2 regions of the Photorhabdus stackebrandtii genome follow, and region 1 is predicted to be linked to the other one. Evidence: predicted binding sites of a transcription regulator. Region 1 holds the regulator's gene; the other holds the start of a gene.
The links. The regulator Fur, encoded in region 1, represses iron uptake genes when iron is present. The targets are predictions, from matches to a motif close to ATAATAATGAGAACNACTATCAA.

Region 1 (8,385 bases):
GTAAATAGAGCAGGTGTAGTATTAAATAAAAATCTACCGGATAAAATAATAATAGCGATTATTATCGTGGAGCTTATTGTTGATATTATTGGGTAGAAGTTGTCAGCGCCAGAAAAATTGGCTTCACTAATATCTAAGACTAATAGAGCAGGAAAAAATAGATAGTAAACAAATTTATCTGAGAAGTTCCAGAAATTAGAGACATCTTTTATATATTTTTTGGATAAGAAACCAAGAATAATTAATAGGAATATAGGCAGAATTGAAAAGAAAACATTTAACATCTTAAGATCCTTCTAAATAGAGAAAACTCTATTTTCGATTTGGTTTAAATACCTATGATTCCAAAGGCTTGGTGAAATAAATACACGTTGCAACCAACGTAATGGTGTTCCTATATTATCGAATGTTGGTGTGAATTTATCTCTTGAATGTAAAGTGAACCTGTTGTCTATGTATATTAAGTCTCCAGGGTTAATATGTATTGCTACTGCATTTTCTTTAATCAAATTATAGAACTTTTCCAGCGCAATTTTAGCTTTAGTTGTACTTGCTGTGATCATACCGGGATAAAATACAGCGCTGATGTCGGGTAGTATATGATTTTCTGATATCAGCGGGACAAGATGGGTCTCTTCTTTCTTAATCAATGTGGATTGTCTCCAGCGGTAAGGTAATTTAATGTTGTACAAGGGGGCTGCTAATGTTTCTATGTCTTCTTTCTTTAATTGAGCAATGGATAAACGTGAATCGGATATTCGTGTCAGAGGGCCATTAGGATCGCTTCTGATTCCTGTAAGCAGTAAACCCAGGGGAGAAACATTATATCGCTCTAAATGTTTTAAAGCTGCGTTTTCAATATGAAAGTCAAGTTCAACATCAAATCCTAAACCCGTATATTCACTTTTCGATTCATGAATTGGAATAAGATTATTAATTAATTCCTTACCTTCAAAAAGCATCGAATAGGGTTCACCGATGAGTGACGCTATGCCTGTTAAAAGATTTTCGCTAATATTTCCTGATCTTGCTGAGGGGGTATATTGGTTTGGTGATGGAGAGAAAAATATTTCACAGTCTATTGGTGTATTCTTTAAAATTATGTATGGTCTGGGGTTTATAGATGCCCGCTGTTTATTTAGGGCTGATGTTATTCTTACCGGTAAAAAATACATCATTGCAGATCTTACTGCGTTAATATATAAATCACCCCCAGTAGGGTCATAATCGATTTTATTTAATGCTAAAAAGAGGTCATGTTTTTCTTGCGTAGTTAATTGAAATAAATTCTGATAATCCATTTATCATTCTCTTTAAAAAATAATAATGTTAATAACCGCAAAAACAAGAGTATGTTACATTTATTATTCGGTTTTAAAACTAAAATTAACAGATAGTGTGATGTTAATCACCTTAAATAACGGATTGTATTTGGTTGTTTTTTGAACTATTAGGGTGCAATAGAAATCATATTTACAATAGAGAATGGTTTCGGTAACTAGAACGTTTAAAAATCAATTTAAATAGATTGATATCTGGCGGACAGTTGTGTCTGAGTTACTGTTATACGTTAACAATTTTGTTAAATTGAGTTCTTGGATTCCTTTTATAAAAACATCATCACAATTTCGTATAATAAAAGGTTCCATTTTACCAAAAATTAATCAGAGATGAGTTATGGATGATACTCTACTATAGATAATTCCTATTGAGATGGATTTTTATATTTCACAACTGAATCAAAGCTATTTTTTTATTCTGTCTAATAATAAAAAATAAATCTAACTATACGAAATTATCTGTGTTTTATATTGTTAAGTTTTTATGGTTGTATTATTTTTTATCTTAATATTAATGTGGTGTATAACTATTTTTATATTTTTCTTGTAATGTGTTCTTTGTCATGTTTTGTAAAAAATTCCTTTTCTACCATTGATAATTCGTGGCATGAAAAATAATCTGTATATATGTTGATTAGGTTATTTTAATTTTCTTTTTCAATTGAAATTTTTATTTTACGTATAGATTTATATTTTGGGCTGTGATTTATTCTAATCAAAAAGTCATTAATTTTATGGTTACACGTAGTACAAAAGTCAGCATTAATCCAATCTATGATCAAAGTGTGCGTTTTCAATGATCTGCCTGGAATTTTTCTGGGATGAAAAAGAGATTAAGTTCAACATCATCATGCCATTTATTGTTTTCTAATGGCTTGTTGCCGCTGTCCTTATGTTTCTGGGCAGTGGTTTACCTTACATAACATTTGTGTTTGAAAGAGGTAACAATGAAGAAATTTAAATTGCGCACATTAGTGGCGCTGATGACAACTGTTGGTTTGATGAGTTCTGCCTATGCTAATAATACAGCACAACAATTGGTTGATTCACTGAGTCAATTAAAAGTTAATTATAAGGTTATTGATAATCAGGCGGGAGATCATGGCGTTAACTGTGCTGTACTGGGAGCGGACTGGGCCACTTGTAATCGGGTAGATATTACGTTAACCAATGGTAATCAGGCTATTGATTCATCTGATTGGGCGATTTATTTCCACAGCATCCGGCAAGTCCTGAGCGTAGATAATGAGCAGTTTAAAATTACGCGTATTACGGGTGATTTACATAAACTGGAGCCAACTGAGAAATTCACCGGTATTAAAGCGAATCAACAGGTAAAATTGCCTATTACCGGAGAGTATTGGCAGATTTACAGCACTGACTTTTTGCCGCGCTGGTATGCAACGTCAGGTGATGCGAAACCTAAAGTCCTTGTGAATACGGATACAGAAGATCTGAGTCAATTTTTATCTGTTTTCACCGGTGATCAATGGAAACGCACAACCGCGGATAACAACATTCTGATGACGTCTGAAAATCGTTATGCGAAGAATTTGCAGGTTAAAAAAATCGAGTCAGAAAAATTACGTGGGCAAATAATTCCGACACCAAAAGAAATTCAGATTTATTCAGAGGATGCTGATTTATCTGGTGGTGTAAGACTGGAATTTGGTGGTTTGAATGACGAGGCGGTTATTCTTGTCAGAAAACGTTTTACCGATCAAGGCATTAAATTAGAGAATAGTGGCTATCTGGTTGCGACTCAGATTGTCTCTTCAGATTTTACCGGTGAATGGAAGGTTAAAGGGGCTTACCGCCTGAGTATTACCCAGAATGGTGCTCAAATTGTTGCTTTTGACCAATCTGGAGTGTTTTATGGTCTTCAGTCTCTGTTGTCATTAATTCCTGTTGATGGCAGTGCGAAGATTGCTACTCTGACGGTAAAAGATGCTCCACGTTTTGAGTATCGTGGGGCTCTCCTTGATGTAGGGCGCAATTTCCATAGTAAACAAGCGGTCCTGCGTTTGCTTGACCAAATGGCAAGTTACAAACTGAATAAATTCCATTTCCACCTGAGTGATGATGAAGGTTGGCGTCTGGAAATTCCTGGATTACCTGAGCTGACGGAAGTTGGCAGCCAGCGTTGTCATGATTTGAGTGAAACCAAGTGTTTGTTACCACAACTGGGTTCCGGCCCTGATAACAACAATATGGGCAGTGGATCCTTCAGCCGTCAGGACTACATCGACATTCTGAAATATGCCAAAGCCCGTTATATTGACGTTATTCCTGAAATTGATATGCCGGCTCATGCCCGGGCTGCGGTTGTTTCTATGGAGGCCCGCTACAAGAAGTTAATCGCTCGCGATGATGTGAAAGGGGCGAATGAATACCGTTTGCTGGACCCAACCGATACCACCAGAGCAACCTCTGTTCAGCTCTATGATCGTCGCAGTTATTTGAACCCGTGTATGGATTCTTCAAAACGATTTGTTGAGAAAGTCATTGGTGAAATTGCCGTTATGCATAAAGAAGCTGGCTTGCCATTGGAGACCTGGCATTTTGGTGGTGATGAAGCGAAGAATATTCGTTTGGGAGAAGGGTTCCAGGATAAGAATGGTCCGATAGTACCGGGTAAGGGCATCATTGATAAAAGTATAGAAGATAAGCCATGGGCTAAATCTCAGGCTTGCCAGAAGTTGGTAGAGCAGGGGGTTGTGAAAGATATTGAGCACCTTGCCAGCTACTTCGCAATTGAAGTGAGCAAAATTGTGAATGCTAATGGTATTGAGAAGATGCAGGCATGGCAGGATGGCCTAAAACATGCTGACAGCGCTAAAGATTTTGCGACCAAACGCGTTGGTGTGAATTTCTGGGATGCGCTCTACTGGGGGGGCTTTGATTCAGTCAATGATTGGGCGAACAAGGGCTATGAAGTGATTATATCCAATCCGGATTATGTTTATCTGGATATGCCGTATGAAGTTCATCCACAGGAGCGTGGATATTATTGGGCGACCCGTTTTAATGATGAAGCCAAGATCTTTAGTTTTGCGCCAAATAATATGCCGCAAAATGCTGAAACATCCGTTGACCGTGATGGTAATGTATTTCGTGCGAAAAGTGACAAACCGTGGCCGGGCGCTTATGGGCTGTCAGGGCAAGTATGGAGTGAAACGGTCCGCACTGATGAGCAGATGGAATATATGATTTATCCTCGCTTATTACCGCTGGCAGAGCGGGCATGGCATCGGGCTGGTTGGGAACAGGATTATGTTCCAGGCCAGGAGTATAAAGGAGGGGAAACGCATAATGTTGATATTGATGCATTGGATCGTGATTGGACACGGTTCGCTAACCTGATAGGGCAACGTGAACTTGTCAAACTGGATAGGGCCGGGATTGCTTACCGTTTACCGGTACCTGGGGCTAAGGTAAAACGCGGTGTTTTGAAGGCCAATATTGCTTTGCCGGGGCTGATTATTCAGTACTCAACTGATGGCGGTAATAGCTGGAAGATTTATGACAATCACAAGCGTCTGAAGGTAAAAGGAAATGTGTTGATCCGTTCTGTCAGCCCGGATGGCAAACGTTACAGCCGGATTGATAATGTAAAGGCATGATTTTGTTTCATCAAGAAAGGAACCTCGGATAGGTTCCTTTCTATAGATAAAAAATTATCGGTTCAGGAATGAATTACTTTTCGTCATGTGCACTACTGTCTTCGCGGCAATTACCTGCGGAGCAATGACCATATAAATAAAGGCTGTGGTTTGAGAGTTTAATCCCATAACGTTCAGCAATATTCTTCTGGCGTTTTTCGATATGTTTGTCACTGAATTCAATGACCTTACCGCAGTCCAGGCAGATTAAATGGTCGTGGTGGTGTTGTTGAGTGAGTTCAAAAACCGATTTGCCACCTTCAAAATTATGACGGGTGACAATGCCGGCATCATCAAACTGATTCAACACGCGGTAGACAGTCGCGAGGCCAATCTCTTCACCGTTATCAATCAGTTTCTTGTAGAGATCTTCCGCACTGACGTGGTGGTATTCAGGATCCTGTAACACTTCCAGTATTTTCAATCGAGGAAGTGTTACTTTAAGTCCAGCATCTTTTAATGCCTTATTGTTGTCGGTCATGCGGATTCAGTCCTGTTACTCAGTAAAGTGAACTTAGCGATACTTCAAAAAGTACCAGTTAGTTATCAGGTTATGATTATAGGCATGGCTAATGAAAATGAAAACCACGTTAACCTTAACTATCATTACACATTTTGCCAGAATAATCATTTGTAAAACGCAGGAATAACCTTACTGTTTATCATGTTTAGGCTATTTTTTTGCCATTCTTCGTAATAAAAGAGCGGATATGAGCAGTGTGTTGACAAAAGCGATAGCTTTTGAACGTGATCCCACAGGGTGAGCAAAGCGAATGGCTACTCACCTACCGCGTATTCACTATTGATAAGAAATGGCCTGCACCAATATACGGCTATTGGGGTAAGTCCCTATCCAGCAATAATTTCCGCCAGACTCATCTCTTCGTAGATCTGTTTAGTCCAGGAATTAACGCGTTCTTCGGTTAATTCTGGTTGGCGATCTTCATCAATAGCCAGCCCAATAAAATGGTCATCATCAGCCAGACCTTTTGATTCTTCAAAGTGATAACCCGCCGTTGGCCAGTGACCAACAATAATTGCTCCACGGGGTTCAATAATGTCACGGATAGTTCCCATCGCATCACAGAAATATTCCGCGTAATCTTCCTGATCGCCACAACCAAAAAGGGCAACCAACTTCCCTTCAAAATCGATCTCTTCCAGAGTAGGGAAGAAATCATCCCAGTCACACTGAGCTTCACCGTAGTACCAGGTGGGGATGCCGAGCAGCAGAATATCGAACTGTTCGATATCTTCTTTACTGCTCTTGGCAATATCGTGGACTTCTGCAACGTCGGAACCCAGAATTTTCTGGATTTTTTTGGCAATATTTTCTGTGTTGCCGGTATCGCTGCCAAAGAATATACCTATAATTGCCATAAAATGATATAACCTCTTGTTTTATTTGTGTATTTCTGTTTGAGATATACGTATAAAATGTCAAAATCAGCAGAAAGATTCTGGTTGTATTAATAAAAAAACAAAATCCTATTCTGACCAAACAGCAAGGACAATTCTGTCAAATTTGTGTGATTTCCTTGCCTTCAATGCTATCAAGCAGTGATGTCACTTTCTGCTAACTGGGCCAGCAAAATTTGCTCAATGAGTTCACTGCGGCTGATATTGCGTTGTTGTGCAAGAAAGTTCAGCGCATCGACTGCGTCGGCATTTATTTTCAATTCCACACGACGCAGACCACGCACCTTATCACGGCGAAGCTGGTTACGTTTATTGACTCTGAGCTGTTCATCCCTGGAAAGTGGGTTGGTTTTTGGGCGCCCCGGTCTGCGTTCATTTGCGAACAAATCCAGAGTGGTGCGATCCATTTGTTCTTTTGCCATAAATTCAACTACTAAAGGGCGTATACCATAAAATATAGCACGCCATGATACCCCAGCTTCCCGTGTATCGCTACTGCCAGACAAAGATAAAAAGCCGTGTCACTGTTTATTCGTAAAGGATGTCCATTGCGTTTCGACTTTAACGGTACTGGTATTTTCTGCGGTACTCTATTGGTGTTAACCCATTCAGTTTCTTAAATAATTCTCTGAAGTAGCGAGTATCTTCATAGCCAACTTCATGGCTGATTTCTTCTATGGTCTTGTTCGATTTTTCTAAACAGTATTTTGCCAGGGATAATCGAATTTGCTGGATATATTGAATCGGTGTCTGGCCGGTCGCTGTTTTAAAGCGTCGCTTCATCTGCCTTTCACACAAATGAATTTTATCTGCCAGATCGCCGACTGATAATCTGTCTGATGGGGCTGAATGCATCCAATCCTGTAGTTTGTGGATTAATGTATCTGAGTGCTGGCGATATGGTACAAAGCTTGCCAGCGTATGTGGGGGGATGCCTTCTATGTCACCAAATATCAGTTGGCTACAGGCTTCTCTGGTATTTTGACCATATATCTGTTCAATAATATGCATCATCACATCATTGTATTCATAGGTGCTGGAAGTACAAAAAATATTGTTATCGCTGGTGACTTTTATTTCTGAATGTAACTGTACTTGCGGAAACATATCCTTGAATAAGTTGGTAAATAGCCTGTGTGTGGTGGCTTTGCGGTTATTGAGTAAATTAGCTTTAGCCAGTACAAAAGAACCTGTACAAACGGAGACGATAGGAATGTTTTTTTCTTCCATCATCTGGAGCCAATCTAAGGTTTCTTGAGTACAAAGATCGAAATCGCAATAAGGGGCCCCAATTGAACCCACCAGGACAATATCTGTTTGTTTTATTTCTCCTATGAGTTTGTTGGGTTTTAGCCGAACACCACCCATCCCGACAGCATCCTGATTATCCTGTGTGACAATATTGATTTCTGGCTCTGGCGCTCCGGCTAAACGGGCGGCAGTGGTTAAAATTTCTATTGGGCCAGTAATAGAAGTCAGAGATCCTCCTGAAAATACTAACACGCTTAAAGAAACTGGATTCCTGTCCATAAGAATTCTCCAACTTAAAAATTAAGATGTATCAAGATATTTCATTGTCTAACATCTTAATAACTTATTGTAACAATTTAAATAATTTAATTACATTGAGTTATTTTTTGAACAAATAAGTAAAATAAAAAATAATTTCAGCCAAAACTTATTCCGTCTTTTTTAAGAGTTGGCTGAATTGTCATTTAGTTTTCGCCAACTTGTTGATGCCACAAATGTGCGTATAAGCCGTCTTGCTGGAGCAATTGGTCATGCGAGTCAAATTCGACAATTTGCCCCTGATCTAACACACAGATTTTATCCGTGTGGCGAATTGTATTGAGCCTGTGAGCAATGCTGATAACTGTTCTGTTACGGCATATTTCGTCCATATTTGCCATGATTGCCGCTTCGGACTCATAGTCCAATGCTGAGGTGGCTTCATCAAGGATCAA
Region 2 (8,385 bases), on a different contig from region 1:
ATTATCACTCCGGAAGCCGTCAGTATGGAGATAGGGAAAAGCACCTCATAACCTCGCCCTTGAAGTGAGCCCACCACCCAGTGCCGGAATTGATTAAATACCTCATCTTCGCTGTTTATGGTGATAATCTGGGTGACAGCAAGTAATACAACGGACAGTGCAGCGCCCGCCAATACCATTCTTACCGGGTTCAACCCATGCCGGATCCCCCCGAGCAGATACACGCCACAACCTGCAATTGTCGCCCCTGCCAGACCAAACCACATATAGCCAATAACATCGGAAATGCCCAAAAAAGCAATTGCCGAGACAATGGAAACCGCTGCCCCAGCATTGACCCCCAGAATACCCGGATCAGCCAGTGGATTACGGGTAAGCGCCTGCATAATGGCACCCGCGACACCCAATGAACAACCAACGATAATCGCCAGCAAAGTACGAGGCACTCTCAGATAACGAACCAATAAATGTTCACTATTGGCAGGGTTAAAAGCGGTGAATGCCTCCCAAGTGACTTTAATCGTGACAGGGCGGGTCCCGACAAAAAGACTAAAAACTGAAAATGCCACAAGTAATAACCCGCAAATCAGCAACCCTTTTCGCTGAAATTTGAATTGCCGGTTATCGGATTGCGCAACAGAATTAGCAACTGAAAAAATCAATTTTTTCATATCCAACTCAAACAATTGCTAAGTTATTTCGCTTTCTGCTTAATGCCAAACCGTTTAACAATGCTATCGGCAATTTCTTTTGCACTGTAATAGTCAATTCGAAACGAATTCACACCAAGACCATAAACTTGTCCTGTTTTGACCGAAGCCAAATTAGCGAGTACAGGATCCTTTAAGAATTCAGCCGCTCTGTGCTCTCCTGCACTTAAAAGAAATGTTGTGGGCGCAGTTAACTGCGTAATATTTTCATATTGTGCCCAAACAAAGTCCCCGGTTTTATTTGCATTATTATGCCAGGCAGGATCTGCCGACTCGATAGTAAACCCAAGCTGTGAAAGCAGCAAAGCATGTGGGCTTATGCTCGTTGATATGGGGTTAATGGTTCCTGGCCCTGCATAGCTGATAATATTAACCTTACCTTCAGGGATGGCAATTTTTGCCCGGCATTCAGCAAGATAATTATTAAAACCAGTAATTCTGGCCGCAACTTTATCTTCAAGCCCTGTCGCCTTGCCTAATTCAGTCGCCAAATCCTGCCATGTCTGTTTACCATAATCTAAGATAATCGTGGGCGCGATTTGTTTAAGTTGTTCTACCTGAGCATATGCGGAATCAGCGCCGCTCACAGAAACCACGATTAGATCGGGCGCGACAACATAAGCCATTTCCAGATCGATATTGCCGGCTGGCCAGAGCTTTTCAATTTTCCGCTCTTGAGCAACGTTGTCCCATTGAGCGAAAAATTTCCCATTCGTGGCCGTTGCACTCGCAACCACAGGCGCGTCAATTGATAACAGTATTCCGGTTATCGAAACAGTGGTCGATAAAATACGCTGGGGTTTCGTCGGAATAGTGGTGATAGTGCCATCAGTATTTTTAAAATCTCTTGGCCAGGAAAGGCTTTCTGTCTGAGCTGCATTTTTCGTGTTTGCAGCATAAACAGTCCCCCCAAATAGAGTGACCAGAGTAATTACCAAGCCATATACAAGGGTTAACATCGATTTCATTCTGGCATTCTCAGACAGTGATTGTGGATCTGCGATGCAGAAACCTCGCATACCCATTCAGATAATCCAAAGTGGACGTAATGTATCATTTTGTCTAATATCCGACAATGAGATTAATAATGATTATCATATACAATAACGTTGATCACGAAATACGTCACATTCTTGTTGTATCGCACAACAAATGTTTCATTTTCTCAGATATAAAACCAATTCAGATTTCAGCCAGAAACAATCAACGAAAAATGGTGATCAAACAGGAGAATGAATGTCATGGGAATAAATGGGCAATTATGTGTTGGCTTGTTCAGACGGGAATATTGTGACTCAACATTGCGTGAACACCTATCACAAACATAGAAGAAAATTTTATCTACTTTTTACTTTTTATTCTATTTTTCTATGATGAATCCATAAGGTTTACCCAATGTTAAACATCACTCAAACTTCTAGCTGGATGCCATTGACGCAGGCACAACAATATTACTGGCACGAGTTCAGCCTGCATTCCGAAAAAGTTGTTTCGACTGTCGCTCACTATCTTGATATTCAGGGTAATGTCGATCAAGAGGCACTTTGCAAAGCAATAACGATGGTGATTAGTGAAACAGATGTGCTCTCTGTCCGTTTTAAACGCCTTGAAGAAGAACGGCTTCCTTTACAACAACCGAATCAAGCCGCTACACCACAGTTAAAATTCATTGATTTACAGACACAGCCCGATCCCTTCAACACAGCGTTGCAACTTATGCGAGCCGATGTGGAATCTCCGCTGAATTTATTAACGCAACTGCTATCCGCTCAGTGGCTATTTAAATTAAGCGAATCTCATTATCTCTGGTACAACCGGGCTCATCATATTCTCCTTGATGGATTTGGTATGGCGCTCATTGAACATCGTTGTGCGCATTTCTATTCGTACTATCTTGGTAAAGCCAGTGCCGATGCTTCTTTTCACTCACTCAGCAGCTACCTGACTGAAGAACAAGAGTACGGTAACAGCGAACAATATAAAAAGGATCGCTTATACTGGCAAAATTATCTTTCATCCGCGCGCTTTCCAACTGTGGATATCGCCCGTGCCGACTATAGCACCAAACACCATTACACCAGTTGTGCGCTCTCCGGGGATATTGTCACAGGCTTAACACATTTATCGGCTGATACAGGTATCGCCTGGCCTGATCTGTTAGTGGTGCTTTCAAGCATCTACCTGCTTCACTATTTCGCTACACAGACACAAAATGGTGAATATTCAATGCCGTTATGGCTCCCCTATATGAATCGCCGAACCCGTTTCAGAACCAATACACCGGCATTAATGACGAATATCCTTCCCTTATTGATAAACACCAATCCGGATGAGACATTAGAAACCTTTTTGAAAAAAACAATCAACGCGCTTCATACTCAACGGACTCATGCCAGATATCGTATAGAACAGATCTTTTTAGATCATCAATTACCTCAAGATACCCGTTATTTATTTTCGCCACTCATCAACGTGTTACCTTTTGACTCTCCCAATTTTTTCGATTGCCAGGTTAAACGCCATATACTCACCAGCGGGCTCTATGATTGCTTTAGCTTTAACATTATCTATCGCGGGAAAGTAGATGCTGGAGAATTAATTGTTGATCTTGATGCTGATTCAGCAATGTTTGGTAAAGAAGAGGTTGAAAACCATCAGAAAAATCTGACTGATTTTCTACAAAAAGTGCTCACAGGAAACTCGCTTTTCCTGCCTGTAAAAGCGCTTTACTCATAGAATAAAAAATAACTTAATATATAAAGAACCGGGTCAGACTCCGGTTCTTTAGAAAAACAGGTTAAATACTTTGTGAAAGCAAAGAAGAAACCTGCCGGGCATTTCTGCATTTAACTAACAGCTGAGGCGTCAGAATAACACCAAATTTTTCAGTGAGACGCCGAGCGATTTCTTTGAGATGCGAAGGCCTTAATCCCAGCGCTAAAAATTCAGAATCTTCATTCAAACCAGTTAACGGCTGCGCACCAATGGCATGCAAATAAATGCCGAGGATCGATTGGTAATGTTCATCCTCTGCGCTGTTATTAACGCTTTGGTTCTCCGATATAACAGACTTTTTATCCGCCAAATTATCCGGCTTCGGTTGCGTAAAGAACGCCCTGATTTGGTGTCGATCTGTTTTACCGTTTGCAGACAAAGGAAACGCCTGAATATGAGCAAAACGCGTTGGTATATGAGAAACGGGTAAAAGCCCGTGAGAAAAATCCCGCCATTCTGAGGCGAGAATTTCCTGACCATTTAGCGTCGTATACATAGCACCTAATGTTGCATCGCCATTCTGCTCATTTGGATAATCAACGACGACAATATGATTAATTTGTGGATGTTTACATAACTCACTTTCAATATCAGGCAGAGACACCCTAATTCCCCGAATTTTGACATAACCATTTACTCTGCTGGCAAAAATGATGGTGCCATCTTTTCGGTAATAGCCCTGATCCCCTGTTCTGAATGCTCTTAATTGTTCACCTGTAGGCGAGGTGATAGTGACAAAATCTTTTTGCACAACAAGACCATCTTCCAGATAGCCTAAGGCAAGATTGACTCCCGTAGTATAAATCCGGCCAGTCACAAACGCCGGGCAATGTTCATTGATATCATTACAGATAAAATATTGAGTCGCAGGCAGGGGTTTACCATAAGGAATAAGGCTGACATCCTCTGACGTAATTTCATGCCATATACTCCAAATCGTCGTTTCAGTCGGCCCTCCCAAAGAAAATAACCGAGTATCAGGATACGTCGCTCTAATTTCCTTGATGAGAGCAGGCTTAATATAATCACCGCCCTGCGCTATCAGTCTGAGGGAAGAGAGAGAGCCCCCATTTTGGCACGCAATTAACATTTCTAAAATCGCAGGCACTGAACACCAAATAGAAACTTTGTGCTTCGAAACCAGCCGATTCCAATGGATAGCATCTTTCTCTGCATGGGGTTCAGGGATAACCAGCGTTGCGCCAACAGTCAGTGATGCAAAGAGGTCGAAAACAGACATATCATGATGTAATGGCGTAACGGAAATAAACACATCATCCTGTTTAACCTCCCATTTATTCAGCGTTTGCCCGATAACATTAGATGTTGCCTTGTTATTGAGCACCACACATTTGGGCTTACCCGTTGTTCCCGAGGTATACAGATAATAAGCGGGCTCAATGCTATGACTCAGTGATGATAAAGTCTCTAAGGGAAGTAAAACGTTGTCAGAAACCGATGTGAGCAGCGTCTCCAATGTGACAGCTTTATCACTATTAAACTGTCCAGTACTCACAATGAGATCAGAATGGCAATTCGTTAGCAGATAATCCAGACGTTCAGAGGGAGAATTTACATCAATAGGCACCCAAATAATCCCCAAAAGCGCACACGCCATTGTTACCATCACATGTTCAGGACTACGAGGTAAACAAATCGCGACCACACTGCCTTTACGCATTCCACAGCGATTCAGGTTATTCACTATCTTTTGAACACGTTCCCCCAATTCAGAATAGGTAATCTGCTGCTCCCCACAGATAATAGCGGTTTTTTTTAATTTTCCCGTCAATAGGTTATCCGCAATACGAGACAGGAAATTTGAACAGATAAAATCACTGTCATTACCATTATCTTTGTAATGGTGATAATCAATCACCTCAGAAAAATCCACAGCGAGTTTTTCCTGACGGCAGATCAACGTTATTGCCTGAGTGATGGTTTGTAAAATATCCTGCACGATATTTTTTTCCAGCGCTTTTTCTGCATAATCAATGGATAACACCAAATTTTTATTCTGGTCCAGGGACAAACGAATATCCATCGCAACTTGCGGTGTCTGCGTTAATCCATCATAAAAAGAGATATCACCAGATGCAGGCAGTGTTTTCCATGACAAACCATTCGTTAACACAACAGGTAGCGCTAAACCTGTCTGATGTTGATTGAATATCAGTCTGTTAATATCAACGCCGGAAAAATCCAGATGTTCCAAAGAGGCAAAAATATCATTTTGAAAAGCTGTCGCTCTTTCTAAAAATGGCGCCTGATTCCTTTTAAAACAAACAGCGACAAATGAAGATTCATTACTGAACTGCATTTTCTGGGTGGGAATAGCAACGGGAACACCGAGACATAACCGACTATCTTGTGTCCAAAATGACATTATTTCCAGGATAATAGTAGACAAAATCGTATTTTGAAACAGACCATAAGATGAAGCGATTTTAGACAAATGATTCAACGTCGCGCTGGGAACGGTGACCTTCTCCCTTCTGTAGCGAGAGGATTTAATCGATTCTGGAGGTCTCTTCCAAGGTAACGTCGGTGGGCCGGAATATTCTTTCAGCTTTTCTGACCAATATTCAGTATCACTTTGCTTTTTCGAGTCAGAAGGCGGTTGAAGCAAATGAGCGATATTTCCCGTTGGCCTGGATCTTTTCCACTCATTCTCATCTTCCTCAAACAATTTAAACAAGATGAAAGAGATAGCGCTGCCATCCAAAATCAGTGCATCAAAGCTCACGAACACCACGGTCGTAAAAAAGTCATTATCCTCATCTTCTGGCTTTGCCAATTTAATGACCCAAATATGCCAGGGAGAGCGAGAAAGATCGTGGATTTTATGAGAATACGCCTGCCTCATCTCATCTATCTTTTGATAAGCCGCTGAACGCGGGATAGCAGTGAAATCAATTTCATCAAGATTCAGGATAATGGCATCGGAGACATGTTGAACCAATGAACTTTCATCTATATGGGTACGTAACGCATCATATTGCTGTACTAATTTGGTGAGCCGGGTCCTAATAACAGAAAACTCGATATGACCTCTGAATTCCCTGAAATCATGCATGGCAACACCACCCAGTGGTAATAGTTCACTTCGTCCTAGCAGGTACGCGCGTTGTAATGGTGTTAGTGCGGTATCCATGATATTTCCTCAATTTTCGATTGTGAGAAAGCGCAGAATCTAATTAATTAACAAGCTAAACATTTAACCTCTTTCAAAAAGAAAGATTACTTCTGTCGATTAAGGATTTTCACTAGTGCCTCAGCCGCCTTTTCAGCCGCTCCCCGCGATCTCAATGTCATTGTCTGCGCCAGTGCATTTAATGTTTGATGAGCCTTAATATCTTCAATCATCAGTCCTGCCTGTGGGATATATTTGTTAATAAATCCCGTTAATTCTTCTGCGACATCAGCATCAATATCCAATGCAGAAAGAGAAGTATGAGCATTGATATTTTCTTCATTCGTCAGCCGGGACAGCAAAATAATGAGCATTTGCTCAACACAAGAGGATGTCACCTTTTCAGTACCTACATCTTGATGCGAAGCAGAAAAATGAGATGAGAAAAAATAGTCCAAAGACTGGTTTATCAATTCAGGCGAACGAATGATCATCCGAATCAAAGAGAGATAGATATCAAACATTCTGCGAATATGCGGTTCAGGGAAAATATCCAGACGAACATCCCAGTTGACCAAAATCCCTTCATAAGCCGGCGCAACCTGGACATCCAAGGCAACCTGTGGCCCTTGCGAAATAACAAAGACCATTTCACCGAAAGCACGGGTTACATTTTCGGACAATAAATTATCGCCACTGATACCAAAACCGGAGGTAAAAACGATAGGCGAGATTTGCATGTTACCGTGGTATCGGGAGAGATCCCGCATAACACTGACGCCCGGATAGGCACGGTGAGAAAGGAGTAAAGCGATTTGATCAGCAAAACGATGGCATAACGCAATCACCGGCTCATGACGCTGTAATTCAACACTTAAAATAGATAAATCTGAAAAATCACCAACAATTTTGTCCACATCACTGAGGTAACTTTCTCGTTGGAACGTAGGTACATTTAATCTAAATTTATCAGACTGCGTACAAATCCCCACGGTACACGCGAAAAGAGACAAAAATAGTGTTGACAGCGTAATCTGATATTTTTTGGCGGTTGTCTTTAACGACAACTTTTCTTCTTTCGTCAGTTGAACCGCGAATCGATCACTAAAGTATTCTCCCTTTGGGAAAGGGCGATGAATATGAGGAAGTTTAGGGGCTGGTGGAATTTGCGCAATACGCGCACTCCACCATTTTTTATCGCGTTCACGTAAAGCTAATAAAGACTTATCAGCCTGCATCCGCTCCAAATAGTGAAAATAAGTGCTTCCTCCATTTTTCGGTTGATGGTCAGGCTGGTGATAAAATCGGGCCAAATCTTCCATGAGAATACGAAAACTTTGCGCATCACCGGCAATCATGTCCAGGTCGATATGCAAACGAAAATCTCCATTCGTTAAAAGGGTGACACTCAAGTCGATAGATTGACCATGTTCAAGATCCAGTTTCTGGTGGGTTTTACTTTTTCGTTTACTTTCCAGAAAATCAGCAATGCCTTTTTCATCACATATGCTGACATCGTCAATGTGCAATTTGTCGTTGGAAGACAGACTTTCTATGGTTTGCATGCCATCCGGTGTAACGCGTAATCGCAACATCGGATGGAGATCAAAGAGATACTGTACAGCAGTTTTCAACCGCTCAAGATCAAGCCCAGTACCATCAAACTCTGCATACAAATGTGCGGTAACACCACCCAACGTCTGTTCATATTGCCGGCCAACCCAATAAGCGGCCTGCATGGTCGTTAGCTCTCTCATTTAGTTTCCA

Region 2: the regulator Fur is predicted to act here: its motif matches at 1,786-1,808, upstream of fepB (Fe2+-enterobactin ABC transporter substrate-binding protein).

The regions. Positions count from the first base shown of each region.
Region 1 covers NZ_PUJV01000014.1:66,556-74,940, forward strand. The annotation lists gene C5470_RS13350 (AEC family transporter) at 1-284, opposite strand, end outside; gene C5470_RS13355 (TauD/TfdA family dioxygenase) at 297-1,301, opposite strand; gene C5470_RS13360 (beta-N-acetylhexosaminidase) at 2,288-4,963, shown strand; gene fur (ferric iron uptake transcriptional regulator) at 5,037-5,483, opposite strand; gene fldA (flavodoxin FldA) at 5,852-6,382, opposite strand; gene ybfE (LexA regulated protein) at 6,556-6,843, opposite strand; gene C5470_RS13380 (GlxA family transcriptional regulator) at 6,983-7,951, opposite strand; gene C5470_RS13385 (type I secretion system permease/ATPase) at 8,137-8,385, opposite strand, start outside.
Region 2 covers NZ_PUJV01000004.1:148,937-157,321, forward strand. The annotation lists gene C5470_RS05185 (FecCD family ABC transporter permease) at 1-671, opposite strand, end outside; gene fepB (Fe2+-enterobactin ABC transporter substrate-binding protein) at 695-1,735, opposite strand; gene C5470_RS05195 (condensation domain-containing protein) at 2,106-3,446, shown strand; gene C5470_RS05200 (amino acid adenylation domain-containing protein) at 3,508-6,639, opposite strand; gene C5470_RS05205 (condensation domain-containing protein) at 6,726-8,375, opposite strand.